Regions from separate parts of the Exiguobacterium sp. s125 genome, predicted to be linked through region 1. Evidence: predicted binding sites of a transcription regulator. Region 1 holds the regulator's gene; each other region holds the start of a gene.
The links. The regulator LexA, encoded in region 1, represses DNA repair genes until DNA is damaged. The targets are predictions, from matches to a motif close to CGAACATATGTTCG.
Positions count from the first base shown of each region.

Region 2: a site for LexA is predicted at 3,389-3,402, ahead of uvrB (excinuclease ABC subunit UvrB). Genes of this name have one in related genera too.
Region 3: a site for LexA is predicted at 3,686-3,699, ahead of KNQ05_RS12720 (NUMOD4 domain-containing protein). Genes of this name have one in related genera too.

Region 1 is NZ_JACSMI010000001.1:1,442,893-1,448,737, reverse strand. It holds gene glpK (glycerol kinase GlpK) at 1-1,134, opposite strand, end outside; gene KNQ05_RS07390 (MIP/aquaporin family protein) at 1,176-1,877, opposite strand; gene KNQ05_RS07385 (metal-binding protein) at 2,056-2,529, opposite strand; gene lexA (transcriptional repressor LexA) at 2,560-3,174, opposite strand; gene yneA (cell division suppressor protein YneA) at 3,381-3,668, shown strand; gene KNQ05_RS07370 (YneB family resolvase-like protein) at 3,715-4,368, shown strand; gene KNQ05_RS07365 (DUF896 domain-containing protein) at 4,482-4,718, shown strand; gene tkt (transketolase) at 4,926-5,845, shown strand, end outside.
Region 2 is NZ_JACSMI010000001.1:232,722-238,566, forward strand. It holds gene KNQ05_RS01075 (murein hydrolase activator EnvC family protein) at 1-551, shown strand, start outside; gene KNQ05_RS01080 (S41 family peptidase) at 649-2,067, shown strand; gene KNQ05_RS01085 (PDZ domain-containing protein) at 2,087-3,250, shown strand; gene uvrB (excinuclease ABC subunit UvrB) at 3,455-5,422, shown strand; gene uvrA (excinuclease ABC subunit UvrA) at 5,424-5,845, shown strand, end outside.
Region 3 is NZ_JACSMI010000005.1:148,725-154,569, reverse strand. It holds gene KNQ05_RS12750 (hypothetical protein) at 1-83, shown strand, start outside; gene KNQ05_RS12745 (bifunctional transcriptional activator/DNA repair enzyme AdaA) at 252-1,289, shown strand; gene KNQ05_RS12740 (DNA alkylation repair protein) at 1,297-2,202, shown strand; gene KNQ05_RS12735 (hypothetical protein) at 2,343-2,672, shown strand; gene KNQ05_RS12730 (hypothetical protein) at 2,726-3,022, opposite strand; gene KNQ05_RS12725 (DEAD/DEAH box helicase family protein) at 3,045-3,626, opposite strand; gene KNQ05_RS12720 (NUMOD4 domain-containing protein) at 3,764-4,291, shown strand; gene KNQ05_RS12715 (hypothetical protein) at 4,358-4,537, opposite strand; gene KNQ05_RS12710 (GGDEF domain-containing protein) at 4,703-5,794, shown strand; gene KNQ05_RS12705 (DNA/RNA non-specific endonuclease) at 5,836-5,845, opposite strand, start outside.

The DNA.
Region 1 (5,845 bases):
ACGGACAAAGTGTTCTTTTTCCGTTCCGCGTGTCAATCCGAAGATGGCACCACGAACATCGCTATCCCAGTACGGTGCACCGAGACCAACGAAAGCAGGAACGACGTAGACACCGTCTGTTGAATCGACTTTCAAGGCGTAGCCTTCCGAGTCTTTCGCATGTTTCAGCATCCGGAGACCGTCACGTAACCACTGGATTGCAGAACCGGCAACGAAGATGGAACCTTCGAGTGCGTATTCCACTTTGCCGTCGACGCCCCAAGCGATCGTCGTCAGGAGTCCGTGGTCTGAAGAAACGGCTTTTTCGCCCGTGTTCATCAACATGAAGCAACCTGTACCGTATGTGTTTTTCCCTTCGCCCGGTTCAAAGCACGTTTGACCGAACAAGGCAGCTTGTTGGTCACCGGCGATGCCGGCGATTGGAACTTCGAAGCCGAAGAAGTGATACGGGACTGTGTTGTCGTAGACTTCACTTGATTGACGGACTTCTGGCAACATCGATTTAGGGACTGTCAGGATTTCAAGTAACTCGTCATCCCATTGTTGTTCGTAAATGTTGTACATGAGTGTCCGTGAGGCATTCGTGTAGTCTGTGATATGTGTTTTTCCACCTGAGAGCTTCCAGACGAGCCACGTATCGATTGTACCGAAGAGCAGTTCCCCGTTCTCTGCTTGCTCACGTGCACCATCGACGTTATCTAGAATCCATTTGACTTTTGTTCCTGAGAAGTAGGCATCGATGAGTAAGCCAGTTTTATCGCGGAATTTTTGATTGAGTCCTTGTTCTTTTAGCTCATCACAAATGTCGGCCGTTTGACGCGATTGCCAGACAAGGGCATGATAAACTGGTTTTCCCGTTTCCTTGTTCCAGACGACTGTCGTTTCACGTTGGTTCGTGATTCCGATGCTCGCGATTTGACTCGGTTTGATGTCAGCCGTTCCGAGTGCATCCGCCATGACTGCTAAAATCGAACCCCAGATTTCATTTGCATCATGCTCGACCCAGCCTGGTTGTGGGAAGTATTGTTTGAATTCACGTTGAGCAGAGTTGACGATTTGACCATCATGATCGAAAATGATGGCGCGTGAGCTTGTCGTTCCTTGGTCGAGTGCTAAAATATACTTGTTTTCCATCTGTGAGTCCCCCTTGAATAGTTAAGATACCTAATGCTCAATCAAAATAGCAGTTGATAGATGAAGACGGCGATTGCGCCTCCGATGATTGGTCCGACAATCGGAATCCATGAGTAACCCCAGTCTGATGATCCCTTACCCGGAATCGGTAAGATCGCGTGGGCGATACGTGGACCAAGGTCACGGGCAGGGTTGATTGCATAACCCGTCGTACCACCGAGCGAAAGACCGATGACGACTACGAGGAGACCGACGATCAATGGATTGAGTCCGTCTGCAAACGTATTCGCTCCAAGCGCCAAGATACCAAAGACGAGAACGAATGTCCCGATGATCTCAGATACTAAGTTTGATCCCGTATGACGGATTGCTGGACCTGTCGCGAAGACACCGAGTTTTGCGGCTTGATCTTCTGTCGCTTCAAAATGTTTCATGTAATGAAGCCAAACGAGTACTGCGCCAAGGAATGCTCCGACAAGTTGAGCAGCGATATAGATAGGTACATCTGCCCACGATAAGTCAGAATTGAGCGCGAGCGACAAAGTAACCGCTGGGTTCAAGTGGGCACCACTGGATGCCGCGACGTAAACACCGGTCATAACGGCGAGACCCCAAGCGAGCGTGATGACAATCCAGCCACCATTTTCAGACTTGGTTTTCTTCAGAACGACACCGGCGACGACGCCATCCCCGAGTAGGATGAGAATCAATGTTCCCATCATCTCACTGATAAAATTACTCATGCAAAAACCCTCCCTTTGGATTAAAGCGAATAATGCCTTTCTATTTAAACCTAACCCGAATTGATAACGTTTTCAATACAAATAATTGAAATATAAGAATCGAAATTTTCATTATTTAGGTTTAAAAAAAATAGAATTGGATAATAAAAAGACTTTTTCCATGATTGAATGGAAAAAGTCAGGATCGACGTTTTTTTCGTTTCTTTTTAGGGCGGAACCAACTACTCGTATGATCAAGGATGATATGAATCGTACTTGCGGTCATCACACCGATAATAAAAGCAGGCATGACGTCAATCAATGAGTCGACCGTGCTTGCTTGGATGATTTCACTATAGAAGGCTAAAAAGAGGAGCGGAATCAATAAAGCGGCACTGTAGAGTAGGCGGATGACATCTCCGATGATTAAGCCATGCGACCAGATGGAGCGGTGCGGCATAATTTTGACGTATGGCATCCAAAGGACACGCAAAGGGCCAAAACGATAGTAAGGTTCCGATTTTAAGTCTAAGTCGGGCGAAAGCCATAAGGTCCCGACGGCGATTCCGACAGCGGTCGGGAGCCAATCCGTTTGGTTCGTTGCGACCGAATAAACAACATATCCCGTGAGGGCAACGGAGTTGACCGTATCATGTACATTTCCAGAAGGCATGAAAAAAGACCAGCTCAGCTGGTCCCTCTCTTAGTGAATCGTCCGGTAAACGCCGATGACCTTGCCAAGAATCGACACGTTATCGAAATACATCGGGTCCATCGAGTCATTTTCTGGTTGAAGACGTACCTGTTGATCTTCTAAGAAGAACCGTTTGACTGTCGCTTCGCTATCTTCGGTCATCGCAACGACAATCTCCCCGTTTTCTGCTGTGTTTTGTTGACGCACGATAACACGATCGCCATCAAGAATACCTGCATTAATCATCGATTCGCCATCAATCGTCAACATAAAGACGGTTTCATTTCCTACATAATGTGCAGGGAGTGGGAAATGCTCTTCTATGTTTTCAATCGCAGTGATCGGAAGTCCGGCAGTTACCTTGCCGATAACGGGGACATGGACGATCGCTTCGTTGATTTCTTCAGGTTTATCAAGCAATATTTCAATCGCGCGTGGTTTCGTCGGGTCACGGCGAATCAGTCCACGTTTTTCTAGACGATCCAAATGACCGTGTACCGTTGAGCTTGAAGCAAGACCAACAGCTTCACCGATTTCGCGAACTGAAGGTGGATAGCCCTTTAACTTCACTTCAGCGATGATGTAGTCAAGGATTTCTTGTTGACGTTTAGACATTTTCCGCATACGAATTGCCACCTCTTTCCGGATTGGTTTTTTTAGGATTTAGGAATATATGTTTCTAGAATTACTATAACATAGAACAAATGAGCGTACAAACAATTGTTCGATGTTTTTGTATTGACCGAACACTGGTTCTGTGTTTATTATAGATTATGCGAACAATTGTTCCGAGAACATTTATTCTAATAACCTATTTGGAGGGATTCATGATGATTCATTCTATTCGTACTCATGCCTTTTCAATTCTGTTTTATACGCTCAGTTTTGCTTTCATTCTTTTTCTTTTAACACCACGACCGGATGAAAAGGTCCACCAATTACTCACGGCGTCAGTCACGGTCGATGAGAACGTAACGGTCGAACAAGTTGCAGAAGTCTACAATGATGGTTCGATGACGAACCAGGAATACATCGACTGGCTGATCAAGAACAATGAGCTCGAAACAAAACATGTCATTTCGAAAGACAAAATCGTTGTACCAATCGCACAACAATGACAGAATATAAAAGTTGTTGAATGAACGAACAGGGGTGTGAGGTACGATGAAAGTAGTAATCTACTGTCGCGTCTCGACGGAAAAAGAAGCACAAGAGAGCTCACTGGAGCGGCAAAGAGCAGAACTGTCGGGACTCGCTTTAACAAAAGGATTTGAAATCATAGATATCATCGTCGAAAAAGAAAGTGGCTATGATGTAGAGCGAGAAGGGATGTTGACCGTTCTTGATTATGTAACGCGTCATCTGGTGGAAGCGGTGCTCGTGACGGACGATACACGAATCGGACGAGGAAACGCCAAAATCGCGATTTTGCATACGCTCAAAAAACATGATGTCCAGTTGATGACGATGGAGTCAGACGGTGAATACCAACTGGCGGATGCGGAAGCAATGGTCCTCGAAATCGTTTCACTCGTTGAGGAATACCAGCGTAAGCTCCACAATGCAAAAATTGCACGCGGCATGAGACGGGCTGTCGATAATGGTTTTAGACCCGAACAAAATCTCAATCGCCAAGGCGAGAATGCCGGCCGCAGTCGAAAGGAAGTCCCGATTGAAGAAATCGTTCGATTACGTGAACTTGGTTTGACGTTTGCTGACATCGCGACGACCTTACGCGGCATGGGGCATGATATTTCGAAAGCGACGGTCAACCGGCGTTATCTTGAATATAAAGAAGTTGTCCAGTCTTATGAATGAAAGCAGGTGTTGTGTCATCTTGACGCGACAAACTTGCTTTTTTTTTTCGGGTCTTTTACAGTAAGGTTACTATTAAAGTGCTCCGCGTTGAGTCAAAGAGAAAGAGGGATATTATGTTATCACAAGAACAACTCGATCGAATTAATGAACTTGCCAATAAATCAAAAGTCGAACCGTTAACGGAAGCTGAGACGGCGGAACAAAAAGAATTAAGAACGGCCTATTTAGAAGCATTTCGTGGTTCGTTCAAAAATCAAATGATGGGCATCAAAATCGTTGATGAAGAAGGAACGGATGTTACGCCTGAAAAATTGAAGCAAGCACAAGAAGAAGAACGCAATAAACAGTAAGCAAGTTTTGTATGAACGAAAGCTGCGTCGCTCAATCCGTGAGCGAGGTAGCTTTTTTAATGGGAAAATCAGTAATGTGTATCATGAAAGTTGCTTGAAAAGGGCAATAGAGAGCGCATTCATTTTAATGTGACATACTATTTAGAAAAGTTGTATCACATTTCTGTGTGTGCTAAAATGATATAGAATTTGTGAAAAAGAGAGAGGATGATTGTTTTGACGAACATGACAACAGTAGAATTACTAGCAGTAAATACGATTCGTACCTTATCAATTGATGCAGTACAAAAAGCGAACTCGGGCCACCCGGGAATGCCGATGGGTGCAGCACCGATGGCATTTACATTATGGGCGGATCATATGAACCACAACCCTAAAAATCCAGAATGGTTTAACCGTGACCGTTTTGTACTTTCAGCAGGACACGGTTCAATGCTTCTCTACTCACTCCTCCATTTATCAGGATACGACCTCGCGATGGATGACTTGAAGTCATTCCGTCAATGGAACTCAAAAACACCGGGTCACCCGGAATACCGTCACACAGCAGGTGTCGATGCGACGACTGGTCCACTCGGACAAGGCATCGCGATGGCTGTCGGGATGGCGATGGCAGAACGTCACCTCGAAGCGAAATACAACCGTGACGACTTAAACGTCGTCGATCACTTCACATACGGCATTTGCGGAGACGGCGACTTAATGGAAGGTGTCTCTGCAGAAGCGGCTTCACTCGCAGGACATTTAGGTCTTGGTAAACTCGTGGTCCTGTATGATTCAAACGACATCTCGTTAGATGGTGACTTGGACAAGTCATTCTCTGAAAACGTCCAACAACGTTTTGAAGCATACAACTGGCAAGTCATCCGTGTTGAAGATGGAACGGATATCGATTCGATTTCAAAAGCACTCGACGCGGCGAAAGCGGAAACAACAAAACCGACATTGATCGAAGTCAAAACGGTTATCGGATTCGGTTCGCCGAACAAATCAGGGAAATCGGCTTCACACGGTGCACCACTCGGCGATGCGGAAATCAAGTTGACGAAAGCAAGCTACGTTTGGGATCATGAAGAATTCTATGTACCGGAAGAAGTCAAAGACTTGTTCGAGGAGCGCATCGAAAA
Region 2 (5,845 bases), 1.2 Mb from region 1:
TAAAGGCGGAAGCAGAACGTCTCGCCCGTATCGAGGCAGCGAAACGTGAGCAAGAGGAAGCGGACGACACGCAGGCAGCGGACCGGACGGCATCGCCAACGACGAAAACGCAGCCGGTACCATCTGCGACGGATCATGCAAAGCCATTTCAATTACCTGTCTCCGGTTACGTGTCCAGCCCGTTCGGTCCACGGAACAATCCGTTGACCGGCAAGTCGGAGATTCATACGGGCATCGATCTCGTCAATGCTAAAGGAACACCGATTCAGGCGGCGGCAGGTGGTATCGTCCTGCGCGCCGGAAGTGCGACAGGATACGGGAATGTCGTGATGATCACCCATCTGATCGACGGGAAAGTCTGGACGACGGTTTACGGACATCTTGATTCCGTCGCCGTGGAGGCAGGGCAAACGGTCATGCCGGGGACGGTCATCGGAAAGTTAGGTTCGACAGGCTGGTCGACTGGTCCTCATCTTCACTTTGAGATTCATCAAGGGGAGTGGGCGGTCGGACAACCGAACGCGGTCGATCCAGCCCCGTACATCTTTTGATTGACCTATAGCTCTTTAGCGAAAAGATAGGGTAACCTATCTTTTTTTGCTATACTGAAAAAAATAGCAGGTTTACACCGGAAACGAGGAATCAAGCGTGAAAAAATCTACAACGGCAGTCATAGCAGTCAGTACATTCGGACTTGGCCTAGGGGCAGGCGCAGTCGGTATGTTAGCAACAGGTGGTACCGACACGGTGACGACCAGTTCATCGGGCGAATCGGGGGACTGGAAAAAGGTTGATCAAGTCCGCCAGATGATTTCACAGTATTACCTAGAAGATGTCACGGATCAAGAATTGCTTGAAGGAGCACTCAGTGGGATGACGGAAGTGCTTGACGATCCCTACTCGGTCTACATGGATGAATCGGAAACGGCGTCGTTCAACACGAATCTGTCTTCATCGTTTGAAGGAATTGGCGCGACACTGGAGCAAAAGGGTGAGGCAATTGTCATCGTCGCTCCGATTAAAGGGGCACCCGCTGAAAAAGCAGGAATCAAGCCGGGTGACGTCATTATAGAAATCGATGGCAAGTCGACGAAAGGTCAAAAGACGGATCAAGCTGTCAAAAAGATTCGTGGTGAAAAAGGGACGGAAGTCGTCTTGACGATTCAACGCGGGGGACAAGACCCGATGAAAATCACGATTGAACGCGATACGATTCCGATTGAGACCGTTTATTCGGAAACAGAACAAGTGAACGGGAAAACGATTGGTGTACTCCAAGTGACTCAGTTCTCTGACCCGACTGCAGAAGAGTTCGAAAAGCAACTCGCTGCTCTCGAAGCGAAGAATATCGATGGACTCGTCATTGACGTCCGGGGAAACCCGGGCGGACTGTTGACGGCAGTTTCGAAAATGATTGCGCCATTCATTCCGAAAGATACACCGATTTTCCAGGTCGAAGACAATAAAGGCGACCGGACGCAGGAATTCGGGAAGGCGGACGCGAAGAAACCTTATAACATCGTCGTGTTGGAAGATAGCGGTTCCGCGTCAGCGTCAGAAATTTTAGCCGCCGGTCTGAAAGAAGGCGCCGGTGCAGAAGTCGTCGGTACAAAGTCATTCGGTAAAGGAATCGTCCAAAGTGCGTATGACTTAAAAGATGGCAGTGACCTGAAGCTGACAACGAACAAATGGTTGACGCCAGACGGGAACTGGATTCACAAAAAAGGAGTTAAACCGACCGTTGAAGTCAAACAACCCGCGTATTTCAATGTCACGAAAATATTGACGGATGACAAAGCGCTCAATGTCGGGGACTATGGAAAAACTGTCGAAAATGCACATCTCGTGCTCGAAGCGATCGGTTACGATCCGAAAGGGCAGGATGGGTATTATGGCGACACGATGAAACAAGCAGTCGAACAACTTCAAAAAGATGCCAAGCTCGAAGTCACGGGTAAGATTGACCCGGTGACGGCTTCCGAGATGGAGACACGTCTCTTGAAAAAGTTAGAAGACTCGAAAAATGATGTACAACGCATCAAGGCACTTGAAGTTGCCGCTGAATAAATCACGGAAAGAGGTCTGAATGGGCGTGGAATTATTCGATGGAATCGGTTGGACAGTGATTAGTCTTATCGCTAGTCCAATCCTGTGGTTAGCCATTCTAGTCAGTGTTGTAATCGGTATTCGTCGCGTCAGGCGAGAACGGAACTTGTTCCGCTCGAAATCACGCGATCAACGGACCGACATTTTTGAGACATTACTGCCCGGTCTGCTCGTCGGGATTGTCTTATCTGCAATCAGTTTGAGTTTACAGGTGACCGTCAGCCCGGTCTTCATTGTCGCCTTTACGGCGCTCGCCGCCGTGACATTGGTGATTGGCGTCGTCCGGTTTAACTTGCCGCTTTGGCCGCTCAGCGTTTTGGCACTTATCGGGTGGTTCGTGACGGATGAACGGATGGACGGGATTAAAGAGGTCGACGCGACGACGTTGCTGTTGCTTGCGAGCTTGACGTTGCTGGCAGAATTGGCACTTGTCGCGTGGCGCGGTCAAAAGCAGTTGTCCCCATCACTCGTCTTATCGAAGCGGGGGCGTTTCATCGGTGGGTTGTCCGCGAACAAACTGTGGTTGATTCCGTTGCTCGTCATTGTTCCAGGCAGTAGTCTCGAGGAATGGTTTCCGCGGTTCGCTTTTCCGGAGTACGTCCCGCTCGTGCTCTTTTTCCCGCTCGGCTTCAGTTTTCTGTTCACAGGAAAATTGCCGGCTGAGTTGATGCGTCCATTGATTCGGGGTCGCGTCATCACATTGTTACTCGCGGTCTTGTTGACACTGGGTGCGTACGTGACGAACCGGGAAGAATGGTTATTCGGTCTACCGCTCCTGCTCGTCTTGCACATCATCTTGCACCAACGGGTCAAACGTTTGAACCGTTCAGCGACGCCGATTTTCCTCAATGGAAAACGGGGTGTCGTCATCCTGGGGACGTTCCCTGGATTACCGGCATCAGAAATGGGGCTCGTACCCGGAGAAGCCATCTATAAGGTCAACGGTGATTTTGTTGATTCCGAGACGAGCTTCTATGAAGCGATTCAAAAGCATAAACCGTACTTACGTCTCGAAGTGATGAATCATAATGGAGATGTTCGGTTTGCACAACGGGCTTTTTATGAACAAGATCATCATGAACTCGGCATCATGTTCGTCAGTGAGCCGGGGAATCGCCGGACGAAAATTCGAACGCTTCAATAATGAACATCCTCTATCACGTAAGTGGTAGGGGATGTTGTTGTTTCTTGAGTGAACTTTATCTTTTTCAGAGATAATCCGTACCGGGACTTTTTCTTTTTTGGAAAAACGGGTAACTTCCTAGAAGGAGCACTTCATAATCGAATGTTTGTTCGTAAAGTGATACAATAAAGATAGATTTTTTACGGAATGAGGGGGAAGTTAGCGATGGATTTTGAGTTAGTGTCACCATTTGAACCAGGCGGCGATCAGCCGGCTGCCATTAAACAATTGGTCACCGGCGTCAAGAACGGCGAGCGGCATCAAACGTTGCTCGGAGCGACCGGAACCGGTAAGACGTTCACCGTCTCGAATGTCATCAAAGAGATTAAAAAGCCGACGTTAGTCCTGGCGCATAATAAAACACTGGCCGGGCAACTGTACTCGGAGTTCAAAGAATTTTTCCCGAACAACGCGGTCGAGTACTTCGTCAGCTTTTATGATTACTATCAACCGGAAGCGTATGTCCCGTCGACGGACACGTTCATCGAAAAAGACTCGTCCATCAACGATGAGATTGATAAACTCCGTCACTCGGCGACATCTTCCTTGTTTGAGCGAGATGACGTCTTGATCGTTGCGTCCGTCTCGTGTATCTACGGTCTCGGTAACCCGGAAGAATACAATAATCACGTGTTGTCGCTTCGTGTCGGCAACGAGATGGGGCGTAACGAGATGCTCCGTCGTTTGATTGACATTCAATATGAACGAAATGACATCGACTTCCAGCGCGGGCGGTTTCGTGTCCGTGGTGATGTCGTCGAGATTTTCCCGGCGTCACGAGACGAACAATGTGTCCGTGTCGAATTTTTTGGTGACGAAATCGAACGGATTCGCGACATGGATCCGTTGACAGGTGAAATCATCGCCGATCGTGAACATATCTCAATCTTCCCGGCGTCCCACTTCGTGACGGGGGACACACGTCTTCAAAAAGCAATCGCGAACATCGAAGTCGAACTTGAGACGCAACTCGCGAAGATGCGTGAAGACGGGATGTTACTTGAAGCGCAACGTCTTGAGCAACGGACGAACTACGATCTCGAGATGATGCGTGAAATGGGTTACTGCTCAGGAATTGAAAACTATTCCCGTCATTTAAACCTGATGCCGGAAGGATCGACGCCGTATACGCTCATCGATTACTTCCCGAAAGACTTCTTGCTCGTCGCCGATGAGTCGCACGTCACGTTACCGCAAATCCGCGGGATGTATAACGGTGACCAGGCGCGGAAACAAGTCCTCGTCGAGCATGGTTTCCGTTTGCCGTCAGCGAAAGATAACCGGCCGCTTCGTTTTGAAGAGTTTGAAGAGAAGGTCAGTCAAGCAATTTATATCTCAGCGACGCCGGGACCTTATGAGCTCGAGCACTCAAAAGAGATGGTCGAACAAATCATTCGTCCGACGGGACTCGTCGATCCGACGATCGAGATTCATCCGATCACGGGTCAAATCGATTACTTGATGGACAACATCCGGGACCGCGTTGCGAAAAATGAACGGGTTCTCGTGACGACATTGACGAAAAAAATGTCGGAAGACTTGACCGATTATTTAAAAGAACACGGTGTCAAGGTCAACTACATGCACTCGGAAATCAAGACGCTCGAACGGATTGAAATCATTCGCGATCTGCGGCTTGGTAAGTATGACGTACTCGTCGGGATCAATCTGCTTCGTGAAGGACTCGATATTCCGGAAGTGTCGCTCGTGACGATTCTCGATGCGGATAAAGAAGGTTTCTTACGGTCCGAGCGATCATTGATTCAGACGATCGGACGGGCGGCCCGGAACTCGGAAGGGCACGTCGTCCTGTTTGCAGACAAGATTACAGATTCGATGCAACGGGCAATGGATGAGACGGAACGTCGGCGCAACATTCAGCTCGCGTTCAATAAAGAACACGGCATTACGCCGAAAACGATTCAAAAAGATGTTCGCGGTGTCATCAGTACGACGATTGAAAGTGATGATACGGTCGAAAAACTGGAGAAATTCAATAAACTGAAAAAACCGGAGCGCGAAACGCTACTCGAACAGTTGGATCAAGAGATGCGACAAGCAGCGAAAGACATGCAATTCGAGCGCGCAGCAGAGCTTCGAGATCTTATATTAGAATTGAAAGCAGGTGCCTAAGTTGGGAGACAAGAAAAACAAGATTATCATCAAAGGCGCTCGCGTCAATAACCTTCAAAACATCGATGTCGAAATCCCGCGCGATCAGCTCGTCGTCTTGACGGGCTTATCGGGATCCGGGAAGTCATCACTAGCGTTCGATACGATTTATGCGGAAGGGCAACGACGTTATGTCGAAAGCCTCTCCGCTTATGCACGCCAGTTTTTAGGGCAGATGGATAAACCGGACGTCGATGCGATTGAGGGACTTAGTCCGGCAATTTCAATCGATCAAAAAACGACGAGTAAAAACCCCCGCTCGACTGTCGGGACGGTGACGGAGATTTATGATTACCTCCGTCTGCTGTATGCGCGAATCGGCAAACCGATCTGTCCGAACCACGGGATTGAGATCTCGAGTCAAACGATCAGTCAGATGGTCGA
Region 3 (5,845 bases), on a different contig from region 1:
GTATCTTACCGTGGATTGTCAGTAGTCTATTGCTCAGTGCCTTGGTGACGTTCCTCCTCCTGCGACGTAAACCAAAGCGTTAAATGAAAGCACAATCCGTTTCTCAGCCACCTGCGGCTGAAGAGGCGGATTTTTTTGAAGTGGACACGCGTCCGGATCAGACACGCCGCAAAAACAAAAACATCGATGCCTGATTTTCGGCGACATCGCGACGAAAGAACTCGGTATACTGTAGAAAAGGAGGCGATCGCATGGAGGACCATCAAACAGAAGAGTATTATGCGGCACTCGTCCGCCGGGATGCGACCTATGAAGGGCGGTTCTTCGTCGGCGTCAAGACGACAGGCATCTTTTGCCGGCCGTCCTGTCCTGCCCGGAAACCGAAACGCGAGAACTGTGAATTTTACAAGACGGCGAAAGAAGCCTTACTCGCTTCGTATCGCCCGTGTCTCCGCTGTAAACCGTTGTCGCACCCCGGTGCGAGTGACATCATCAGCCGTCTTGTTGCCGCTGTCGAAGCGACACCGGAAAAACGTTTTAAGGAGGCCGATTTCCGGGAACTTGGACTCGATGCATCAACGGCGCGCCGCCAATTCAAAAAACGCTTCGGGATGACGTTCGTCGAGTATGCCCGCTCACGTCGGATGGGACTGGCGATGAAAGAAATCCGGACCGGGAAACCGGTCATCGAGGCCCAGCTCGCGGGTGGCTACGAATCGAGCAGCGGCTTTCGGGATGCTTTCGCAAAAATCATGGGTGCGACACCAAAACGCTGGGACGGGACTTACTTGCAGGCGAAATGGCTCGATACGCCACTCGGTCCGATGCTCGCGATTGCGGACGACGCAGCCCTTCATTTGCTTGAATTCGTCGATCGCCGAGGACTGGAACGGGAGATCGAACGGCTTCGTCTCGCGGCACGGGCCGTCATCGTCCCGGGGGAATCAATCATCTTTGAGCAAATCGGACAGGAGCTGACCGACTATTTCGACGGGACGCTGAACAAGTTCGCGACGCCGCGCAAACTGTACGGGACACCATTCCAGCGTCTCGTCTGGGCCGAGTTGGAGCAAATTCCATCCGGGGAGACGATTTCCTATCAAGAACTTGCCATCCGGATCGGTAATCCACTCGCCGTTCGTGCCGTCGCCCGGGCGAACGGTGCCAATCAACTGGCACTCGTCATCCCGTGTCACCGCGTCATTCGGGCGAATGGCGACTTAGGCGGATATGCCGGCGGGCTCGCCCGGAAAGCGACGTTACTCGAAACCGAACGACGAAAGGACTGAATGCTGCATGGCACTGATTAAAGATGTTTTTTCAGACGACTGGCTCGACCGCCTGAGTCGGGCGCTGGATGCGCCGCGGTTGCAGCAGGACATCAAACAAGCCGACTGGGAGGAACTCGCCTTCAAACAACGGGTCCGCCGGATTTCGACGTCGCTTGGATCGTATGTGCCACGTGAATTTGATGTGGCGGCGACAGAACTCGAACGGATTGCCCCGGAGTTCACGGGACTCGCCGGGATCGTGTTTCCCGACTATATCGAGCTCTACGGCGACGACTGGGACCGGTCGTTGCTGGCACTCGAACGACTGACGCCGTATTCGACGGCGGAGTTCGCTGTCCGGCGGTTTTTACTGAGCGATCAAGACCGGTACTTGCAACAGGCACTGCTCTGGAGCACGTCGGACGATGAACATGTCCGGCGCCTGGCATCGGAAGGGACACGACCACGCCTGCCATGGGGACAGGCCATCCCGGCGTTGATTGCCGATCCGCGTCCCGTTCTGCCGCTGCTCGACCGGTTGCTGACCGACGACTCACTTTACGTCCGCAAGAGTGTCGCCAATCACTTGAACGACATCACGAAGACGCACCCGGAACTTGTGATTGAACGACTCGATCAGCTCGGGACCGATCCCCGTGTGGACTGGGTGTTGCGTCACGCTTCACGGACGTTGCTCAAACAAGGACACCCGGACGTCCTGAAGGCATTTGGTCTCGTGACACGCGGCGCGGTGACGGTCGATGATTTGACGGTGACACCGTCGCTGCCGATCGGAGGCGAGATGTCGTTTACATTTAGCCTCGCGACGACGGAACCGCAAGTCCTGCGGATTGAATATGCGATTGATTATGTCAAAAAGCGGGGAATGAGTCAAAAGGTCTTTCGGATTAGTGAACGACAGGTGGCTTGACGGGAGACGTTTACAAAACGGCAATCGTTTCGGAACTTGACGACACGCGTCCACTATCCGGGGACGCATCGTGTGACCATCTTAATTAATGGGCAAGCTTACGCGACGGCAACGTTTGACGTGACAGGGGAGGAATGAAGATGAACGGACGCCATCCTGACTTTACGACGTCCCGTCTATTGATACAGGCGACAGATATGCAAGATGGATGTGACTGGGTGTTACGGGAACGACGCAGTAGACGAACTGTCGCGACGATTCACTTTCGGGAGCGGGAACTGACCTATCGGGCAGACGATGTCTTTGACATGGACGGTTATCTCAACGAAGCGTTGACAGTCATCACGGCCTATTTAGCACGGACATTATTGTTACCGTCCGTGACGGGCAGAGGCGGGGAAGCCGTCGTTTGGGAGAAGAGTGGATTTGAGAGAACGGATGACGGATTTTCGTTAGCCTTGACGCACTAAACGAAAAAGAGGACAATCCGCGTCGCAGACTGCGAACGGCTTGTCCTCTTTTTTTAAGGTTCCGAGATGCCGTTCGCGAGCAGCAGGAGATAAACCCAAATCACGAGCGGGAGCAACAGCATCAGAGTGGCAAGCAGGCTGAAGGTCTTGATGACAGTGTTTTTCAACCGGAGCGCAATCAGGAGTGACATCACATAGCCGACGCCGACGAGCGAATACAGACTGATCGGGACCCAAAGGCTCATATTCGGGAACGTCCGTCCGTTCAGCCCGAAGAACAGTAGGATGCTGACAATCAAGAGGATGAAAGTCAGGATCAGAGAGTGGTATTCGTTCCGGTGCGACTTCAAGCGGCATTCCCCTTTCATGACGTTACCTGACGGGTGTGTAAGACCAACCGAAGCGGGCACAGATTGCTTCGGCACTTGCAGCGGCAGAGCGTCCTTCCGTATCCAGGCGGAAGTAGTTCGGGTACGGCAGTTCTCCTGGCAGGGAGGACGTCCGGTAGCCGTCTGCCGTCTCGAGCAAGTCGTTTTCGGAAGCGGCGAGATCCCGTTTCGTAAACTTATGGGCAAGCCGGTTTTCCGTCTTGTTTCGCGCGAGACGTGTCGCGACGGATGCTTCGAGTTCGACGATATAGACGTCGGCACCCGCCTCTTCAAACAATGCGACCGTTTCCTCAATGAACTCAATCCCTCCGCCTTCGACCCCGAACAGGCAGAGGAACGTGAAGAGGACACCTTCGAGATCACTGATCGCCATCTCCTTGAACATCTCCCGGCGGATCAAGTCCTTCAGCCTGTGATGGGCGGGCTTTGAAAAGTCAAAATAGGGCAACAGCAAATCGATCGTCTGGTGGTTATGAAACAACTTCATCCCGGTCAACCGTTCGAGTTCCTGACCGATCGTCATTTTTCCGACCGCCTGCGGACCGAGCAATAAAACAAATTTCATCAAAAGACCCCGTTTCCTTTTTTTGTTAGATTACCATACCGGTTCAGCACGTTGGAGTTAGAACGTTTGTTCGTAAAATGATATAATGGAGATAACAACGGATGGCGTGTCACAACGAATGGAGGGTGTTCGGGCAGATGGAACATTGGAAGATGGTACAAGGATATGAAGGGAGTTATCAAGTGTCGACGTCGGGAAATGTTCGTTCGCTCGACCGGATTGTCGAGACGAGCCGTGGCGTCAAACAGCGGCGCACAGGTGTCCTCCTGCGTCCGCGCATCAATCAGGAAGGTTACCGGAAAGTGACGTTGTATCAGCACGGACGCGGTGAACGGTTTTACGTCGGCGAACTCGTCGCCCGGGCGTTTCTTGACCCGACTGCCTGCCAGGAGCGTCTCGTCCGGGCGGATCATGACCGGTTGAACGACCACATCGATAATCTGTCGGTCAAGCCTTCGCCGAGTCAAGCCTATGCTTCCTTGCTCGCTGAATTCGATCTGCTGTTGACGGACCATGTCGAATTGTCGGCGTGGCAGATTCGGGAGATCCGGCGGCGCTACCGGACGGGCGAAGCGTCGATTCGAAAGCTTGCGCTCGTGTACGGGGTGACTGAAAACCGGGTCCGCAATATCATCGATAAGAAAGAGGCACGGTATGTCATGTAGGCAGAAGGAAAGGGCAGTCCGAAGAAAATCGGTCTGCCCTTTTGGTTGAAAAAAAGTAAGGTGTCGTTAGCCGGCAAGTGGTAAGTACGGCGTGATTTGGCTCACCGTCAGTTGGAGGAGCTGTTGCGTTTCCTCTTTCGGTTCAGACGTGACGTAGATGATTAACGCAGCGGCGACGATTAAAAAGATGACGATGACGAGCCCGATGAAGAAAGGCATTTTACTTTTTCGTTTTTCTTCGTTCATGTCCACAGGTAGTTCCCCCTTTTACGAATTAACAGATGCATCTGTCATAATGATTCCCCTTTAAGAAAATGGAAAACCTGCAAAACGTCTAGAAAAAGGGTGCCGGTAAGACGATAAAGAAGATATAGACAGAAAAAGCTATTTTTTGAAGGGATGTCGATCGTCGTGTTGAGTCAGTTCAACCAGTTTCTATTAAACTTTTCCCTTTTGATTACGTCCCTGCTGTTCGCCTTCTTACCGATGCGCAACATCAAACGCATTTCACCGCACTCCTCAATCCGGATCCGACTTGCCGTCGGATTGATTGCAAGCGTGATCGGGGCACTGCTCGTCCTAAACAGTATCTCCTACGATGGAGCGAAGATTGATTTACGACTCGTCGCGCTCGTCACGGCGTATTATTACGGCGGCTGGATCAGTGGCGCATTGACGACGGTCGCCGTCATCGGGGCCCGTTTTCTCGTCACGCCACCCGGTGTCTACCAAGGTTTGATTCTCGCGACGCTGATTTGTCTTGCTTTACTCGTCACGGCAAGTATTTACCGTCGCTTTGCTGCCCAGACGTTCAAAGACTACCTTGTCCTACTGAGCATCGGGATCGGCTACAGCTTGCCGGCCCTGTACTTATTGACGGATACGTTCATTCGGTTTTTCGAGATGTCATTCGTCTACATCATCTTCAATCTTCTCGGAGGGTACGTGACGTTTCGTTTCCTGCAGGAGTTACGGAAACATTTCCAGTTCGTCCAAGCCCAGCAGGAGCTTGCCTTGACGGACAGTCTGACGAATCTCGCCAATCGGCGGAAACTCGATGAGACATTGGCCGACTATGACAAACACGGGTATGCCTTCTCGGTCCTGATCGTCGATATCGACTTCTTCAAGTCGGTCAATGACGAATACGGACATGATGGCGGGGATGTCGTCTTACGGCAACTCAGTCATCTGTTGACGACGTTTTGTCCGGGAACGGGACTCGTCACCCGGTATGGCGGCGAGGAATTCGTCGTCGTCCTGCCGGATATCTCGCACCGTGAAGCGGAGCGACTCGGGGAACGGATTCGGACGGCGTGCGCCGATCAACACTTCATCTTCAAACCGTATCCGGCTTTCCATGTCACGCTTTCAATGGGGGTCGCATCGTCCGACCAAGCCAAGACGGCGTTTGAAGTCGTCCAAAAAGCCGATCAGGCGCTGTATCAGGCAAAGCAGACGGGGCGCAACAAAGTCGTCGGTTATGATATGACACATAATTAAAAAAAAGGCGGCTCCGCGGAGCCTGCCTTTTTTTCGTGTTGTCATTCACCG